DNA from 2 places in the Kribbella sp. NPDC050470 genome. Region 1 is predicted to be linked to the other one. Evidence: riboswitches for the same ligand, from Rfam matches in the RefSeq annotation. Region 1 holds a riboswitch; the other holds the start of a gene.
The links. A riboswitch is a leader RNA that binds a small molecule or an ion and turns the genes downstream of it on or off. The one in region 1 is predicted to bind glycine.

Region 1 (3,403 bases):
GTCCGGGTTGTTCCGGGCCAGTCGGGTGAGCAGGCCGGCGTACTCCTGGTAGTTGCGGACCGGGAGGTTCCAGTCCTGGCAGAAGACCGCGAGCGTGTTGGAGGCCAGGCCGGTCGGCACCGGCGGCTGCCCGGTCGGCGGCGCGCTGGCGTCGAGGGTCTTCAGCATGGTCGCGAGGTCGGTCCAGCGCGGTCCGTAGAGCATGCGGAACACGTTGAAGCTCAGCCAGTACGGCGTGATCGGCAGCGTCGGTCTCTGCGGATCAGGCACCGCACCGCGATCCGCCCGGGCCAGCAGGTCGTCCCACAGCGCGTGGATGTCCCGACCGTGCAGCGCGCAGGCCGTCGTACTCACGCACCACTTCACGAACTCGTCGAACGAGTCCTGAGCAGCCCATGCCTGCGAGTCGAGGAACGAGCGAGCCGAGTCGGCGCTGTGGTCGACCACGCTCTCTACGACCATCGCCCGGACGCGCTTCGGGTACGTCTCGGCGTACTGCGCCCCGAGCAGCGTTCCGTACGAGCTGCCGTGGAACGAGATCGCCGACTCACCCAGCGCGGCGCGAATCGCGTCCACGTCCCGGACTGTCTGCCAGGTGTCGATGTGGTCGTAGACCGGACCGGTGTTGGACCGGCAGTCGGCGGCCAGGTCGCGGTTGTAGCTGATCGTCGCGGCGAACTCGGCCTGGCTCTTGATGACCGGCGACGGCTGCTTGGCCAGCAACGCGGCCGAGCACTTCACCGGGTTGCTCCGGGCGATGCCCCGCGGGTCGAAGCTGACCACGTCGAACCGGTCCTGCACCCGCTGGCTGAACCGGCTCATCCCGGTCTTCACCCGGTCGACACCGGAGTCACCGGGACCGCCCGGGCCCCACACCAGCACGCCCACGCGGTCGCCCGGGTTCTTCGCCGTACGGCGGGCGATCGCCAGCCCGAACGTGGGTCCGTCCGGGTTGTGCCAGTCGACCGGGACCTGCAGAGTCGCGCACTGCGAGCCCTCGACCACCTCCGGCTTGTCTTTGCCCTCCGGCTTGCAGTCGGCCCACTGCACCGTGGTCTCGGCAACGGCCGGCATCGGCAGCGTCACGAGGCCGGCGGTCGCGACACCCAGCGCCACTCCGGACGCGAGGACGCGTTGTCTGAATCTCATCAGGGAGATCTCCTGTCTGCGGAAACTCCCTCGATCCTCGGCAACCGTTTGCTCGGCCACATCGGGGACGAGCCCCCGGCCGACCCCGGGTGCGCCTTGGGGGACTTGTTAGGGTCGGTCGCTGATGAGTACAAAGCACGCGGTGTGGTTCCGGTGGGTGGCGATCGCGGAGGCGGTCTCCTGGACCGGGTTGCTGATCGGCATGTTGTTCAAGTACGTGCTGTCCGACAACGAGCTCGGGGTCAAGATCTTCGGCCCGATCCACGGCGGCATCTTCGTCGTCTACGTGCTCACCGTGCTGGTCGTGCGCGGCCCGCTGCGCTGGTCCTGGCCGGTCACCCTGGCCGCGCTGGCAGCCGGCGTTCCCCCGTTGTTCACCTGGTTCTTCGAGATCTGGGCGGTGCGGACCGGCCGGATTGACGGCGGCCAGCAGGCCGCCGTACCGTCACGGACGTCAGTCAACTCAACAGCCGCATGAACCCGTGCGGGAGAGTCCCGGGCCAGGGAGACATCCTGGACCCGGGCGCCGTAGGAGCAACTCTCCCCAAGAATCTCTCAGGCACCTTCACCGTACGGGCGAGGCACCTCTGGAAGACGTCCGTCTGACAGAGCGGGGAGGACACCAAACGGTCAACGGCGACCGGAAGGAACCTCCACACGATGGCGATCAGCGTCTTCGACCTGTTCAGTATCGGGATCGGCCCGTCGAGCTCCCACACGGTGGGCCCGATGCGCGCCGCCCGCACGTTCGCACTCGGTCTGGCCGACGACGGGCTGCTCGCCCGGACGGCGAGGGTCGAGGCTCAGCTCTTCGGCTCGCTCGGTGCGACCGGCTACGGCCACGGCAGCAACAAGGCCGTCCTGCTCGGTCTCGAGGGCGCGGACCCCGAGACCGTGATCACCCACTCCGTCGACGCCCGGGTCGAGACGATCCGCGAATGCGGCGGGCTGATGCTCGCCGGCGAGCGCGAGATCCGGTTCGACGAGAACACCGACCTGACGATGCACCGGCGCAAGGCGCTGCCGTACCACCCCAACGGGATGATGTTCACCGCCCGTACGGCGGACGGCGAGGTGCTCCGGGAGCGCACCTACTACTCGGTCGGCGGCGGCTTCGTGGTCGACGAGACCGCGGCCGCCGGGGACCGGATCGTGCCGGACACCACCGCGCTGAAGTACCACTTCAGCACCGGCGCCGAGCTGCTCGACCGGTGCCGTGAGTCGCAGCTGTCGATCAGCGAGGTGATGCTCGCGAACGAGCTGGCCTGGCGGACCGAGGACGAGATCCGCGACGGCCTGCTGCGGATCTGGCAGGTGATGCAGGACTGCGTCCGCGAGGGCTGCGAGACCGAGGGCATCCTGCCCGGCGGCCTGAAGGTGCCGCGGCGGGCGCACGCGCTGCACACCCGGCTGAGGTCGGACCCGTGGTCGGTCGACCCGCTCAAGGTGATGGACTGGGTCAACCTGTTCGCGCTCGCGGTGAACGAGCAGAACGCGTCCGGCGGCCGGATCGTCACCGCCCCGACGAACGGCGCCGCGGGCATCATCCCCGCCGTGCTGCACTACTACCGCCGGTTCGTGCCGGGATCGAGCGACGACGGCGCCGTCCGGTTCCTGCTGACCGCCGGCGCGATCGGTGTGCTCTACAAGGAGAACGCCTCGATCTCCGGTGCCGAGGTCGGCTGCCAGGGCGAGGTCGGCTCGGCCTGCTCGATGGCCGCGGCCGGCCTGTGCGAGGTGCTCGGCGGCACCCCGCAGCAGGTCGAGAACGCGGCCGAGATCGCGATGGAGCACAACCTCGGCCTGACCTGCGACCCGGTCGGCGGGCTGGTCCAGATCCCCTGCATCGAGCGCAACGCGATGGCCTCGGTGAAGGCGATCAACGCGGCCCGGATGGCGATGCACGGCGACGGCGTGCACGTCGTCACCCTGGACAAGGTGATCAAGACGATGCGCGAGACCGGCGCCGACATGAAGATCAAGTACAAGGAGACGTCCCGCGGCGGCCTGGCCGTCAACGTCATCGAGTGCTGAGCAGCCCCGCGTCCTGCACGTGGGCGTTGTGCCCGAGCCCCGGGTAGACGACCACCTGGTCGTGCAGGGCGCGGAGCTCCTCGTCGGTGTTCATCGGGTCGCCCTCGCCGCGCGCCAGGACGAGGTCGGCCTTGCACTCCGCGATCAGCTTCGGCATGTCCGGGGCGCCGACGCCGAACGTGCCGGGGTCCATGGCCAGTCGCCAGCGACCGTCGACCTC
Region 2 (3,403 bases), on a different contig from region 1:
GGCGGCGTTGGTGCCGTGCGCGCTGGCCGGGATCAGGCAGACGTTGCGGTCCTGGTCGCCGTTCGCCCGGTGGTAGCCGCGGATCGCCAGCAGGCCGGCCAGCTCACCCTGGGAGCCGGCGTTCGGCTGGATCGACACCTTCGCGTAGCCGGTCACCTCGGCCAGCCAGCGCTCCAGCTGGCCGATCAGCTTCACGTACCCGGCCGCGTCCTCGACCGGCGCGAACGGGTGCAGGTCGGCGAACTCCGGCCAGGTGACCGGCTCCATCTCGGTGGTCGCGTTGAGCTTCATCGTGCACGAGCCGAGCGGGATCATCCCGCGGTCCAGCGCGTAGTCGTAGTCCGACAGCTTGCGCAGGTACCGCAGCATCGCGGTCTCGGACCGGTGCGTGTTGAACACGGGGTGGGTCAGGTAGTCCGACGTACGGCGGACCGCCTCGGGCAATGCGGTCGCGGACAGCGCGCCGTCGTACCGCAGGTCGAAGGAGTCGCAGACCGAGCGGAGCGCGTGCGCGTCGGTCTTCTCGTCGCAGGAGATGCCGACGTGGTCGGCGTCGACGAGCCGCAGCCAGATCCCGTTCTGCCGGGCGGCGTCGACCACGTCCGCGGCGCGACCCGGGACCCGGGCCAGCACGGTGTCGAAGAAGTTGTCGTGGACTACCTCCACGCCGCCGGCCCGCAGCGACTCGGCCAGCTTGCCGGCGTAGTCGTTGACGCGCGCCGCGATCGCCTTCAGGCCGTCCGGCCCGTGGTAGACGGCGTACATCGACGCGACCACGGCCAGCAGGACCTGCGCCGTACAGATGTTCGAGGTCGCCTTCTCGCGGCGGATGTGCTGCTCGCGGGTCTGCAGCGCCAGCCGGTACGCCGGGGCGCCGTCGGCGTCCACCGAGACCCCGACGAGACGACCCGGCAACGACCGCTCGAGACCGGAGCGCACGGACATGAACCCGGCGTGCGGACCGCCGTAGAACAGCGGTACGCCGAAGCGCTGCGACGACCCGATCACGATATCGGCGCCAGCCTCACCCGGAGCCTCCAGCAGGGTCAGCGCGAGCAGGTCGGACGCGACCGCGACCAGGGTGTCGCGCTCGTGCGCGGCGGCGATCAGCGGCTTCAGGTCGCGGACCACGCCGCCGGAGCCCGGGTACTGCACCAGGAAGCCAAAGAAGTCGCCCTCGGGCAGGCCGTCGGTGGTGTCGGCGACCACGACCTCGATCCCGAGCGCCTCGGCCCGGGTCTGCACCACTGCGATGGTCTGGGCGAAGCAGTCCGCGTCGACCAGGAACCGGTCCGACTTGCTCTTCTTGTTGGATCGGTGCGCCAGCGTCATCGCCTCGGCGGCCGCGGTGCCCTCGTCGAGCAGCGACGCGTTCGCGGTCGGCAGGCCGGTCAGGTCGGAGACCACGGTCTGGAAGTTCAGCAGCGCCTCGAGCCGGCCCTGGGAGATCTCCGGCTGGTACGGCGTGTAGGCCGTGTACCAGGCCGGGTTCTCGACCAGGCGGCGGACGATGACGGACGGCGTGAAGGTGCCGTAGTACCCCTGGCCGATCATCGAGGTGGCGACGTTGTTGCGCGCGGCGAGCTGGCGCAGCTCGTGCAGCGCGTCCACCTCGGAGGCCGGGTCAGGCAGCCGGAGCGCCTCGGCGGACCGGATCGACGCGGGCACGGCGGCGTCCACGAGCGCGTCGACGTCGTCGTACCCGAGAAGCTGGGTCATCCGCGCGACCTCGTCCGGGCGCGGTCCGATGTGGCGGTCGGCGAAGGCCGCCGAGACCTGTGGAATGTCGTTCACTAGAGGCTCCGTTGCTGACAGTGCTGCCGGTGGCCTCCCCCTCTGTCACGCCCGGTGCGCGCTCCAGAGTCGCCTGTGGCACTCGGTCCATGGGCCTGAGAGGTTCCGGGGAGGAATTGCCCCTTCGGCGCCCGGGTCAACGGGTCTCTCCCGAGTGCTGTGTACGGCTGTCCCGAGGCTACCAGGAATCCTCGAACAGTTCGGGTAGCAGCCTCCGGGCGACCGGCCGGGCGGCCTCGACCTGAGCTGTGGTGGCAGACGTCATCGGCCAGCGGACTCGCGTCCCGACGTCCGCCCAGTCACCGACCGCAGCCAGGAACTTGTCCAGCGCCGGGTTGGACAGCCCGGCCTTCTGCAGCGGTACGACGTGCTGCGCGAAGAACTCGCCGATCCGCCGCTCGACATCCAGGTCGCGCGCAAACCTGAAAGCACCGTTCGGTGACAGCGCCGCGACGTTCGAGTAGCTGCCGTGCGCACCGAGTAGCGACATGCTCGCCAGGAAGTGACCGGGCACGAAGATCGACAGCCCGGACTTCGTTGCCTCGTCGAACCATGCCTTGTCCCCGCCGGCGGTCTTCAAGCCGATCAGGCTCGGCGCCAACTGCTGCAGCAACTGCGGCCCGACCGGTGTCTTCGCATGCGGCGGGTTGTAGAGCACGAGCGGTACGTCGCCTGCCGTGTCCGCCACCCGCCGGACGAAGTCGAGGGCCTCGCGGTCGTTGAGCGGCAACCAGTCGGGCAGGATCACCTGGATCGCGCCCGGCTCGAGCACGGCTGCCCGTTGCACGCGCGCCAGCTGGACCTGCGCCGACGGGTGACTGGCGCCGATCTGGAACGGCTTGCCCGCCCCGGCCAGCACCTCGTTGACCCGGTCGAACTCGTCCTCGGTCAGGGTCTGGAACTCCCCCGCCGTGCCGTGTGCGTAGAGCCCATCCAGCTCGGTGGTGGCTAGGGTCGCCGCCTGGGCCTCCAGGCGGGTGAAGTCGATGGTGTCGTCCGCATTCAGGGGTAACAACAAAGTCGCCCACACACCGCGCAGCGATTCAGCGGTGAGTGGGCGCACTATGGTTCGGAGTCGGGGTTCGGAGTCGGTCAGCCGGTCATGCGGGCGCGGCGGCGGGCGGCGAGCTCGTCGTTCGCGTGGTGGTCGCCGTCGTCGTGACCGTCGGCGCGCTCGGTGGGCAGCTCGGACAGCGAGCCCTCGACCTCGCGCCAGACGCCGCCGAGCGCGATCCCGAACACGCCCTGGCCGCCGGCCAGCAGGTCGATGACCTCGTCCGGCGAGGTGCACATGTAGACCGAGGCGCCGTCGCTCATCAGCGTGATCTGGGTCAGGTCGTCGATCCCGCGCTTGCTCAGGTGCGCGATCGCGGTCCGGATCTGCTGCAGCGAGATCCCGGCGTCCAGCAGGCGCTTGATCACTTTCAGCAACAAGACGTCGCGGAAGCCGTACAGCCGCTGCGTGCCCGAGCCGGTCGCCGGGCGGACCGACGGGGAGACCAGGCCGGTGCGGGCCCAGTAGTCGAGCTGACGGTAGGTGATCCCGGCCGCGGCGCACGCCGTCGGGCCGCGGAACCCGACGTCCTCCGGCATCGGCCGCAGGTCGTCG

Region 2: linked by a shared signal. The riboswitch ahead of gcvP (aminomethyl-transferring glycine dehydrogenase) and the one ahead of ACIBGM_RS11340 (L-serine ammonia-lyase) in region 1 are both predicted to bind glycine.

The regions. Positions count from the first base shown of each region.
Region 1 covers NZ_JBITHV010000003.1:577,571-580,973, forward strand. Annotated here, with positions in the region: gene ACIBGM_RS11330 (alpha/beta hydrolase) at 1-1,149, opposite strand, end outside; gene ACIBGM_RS11335 (DUF3817 domain-containing protein) at 1,274-1,627, shown strand; glycine riboswitch at 1,625-1,730, shown strand; gene ACIBGM_RS11340 (L-serine ammonia-lyase) at 1,810-3,183, shown strand; gene ACIBGM_RS11345 (alpha/beta fold hydrolase) at 3,170-3,403, opposite strand, start outside.
Region 2 covers NZ_JBITHV010000006.1:491,295-494,697, reverse strand. Annotated here, with positions in the region: gene gcvP (aminomethyl-transferring glycine dehydrogenase) at 1-1,719, opposite strand, end outside; glycine riboswitch at 1,868-1,957, opposite strand; gene ACIBGM_RS20440 (dihydrodipicolinate synthase family protein) at 1,973-2,824, opposite strand; gene ACIBGM_RS20435 (MerR family transcriptional regulator) at 2,887-3,403, opposite strand, start outside.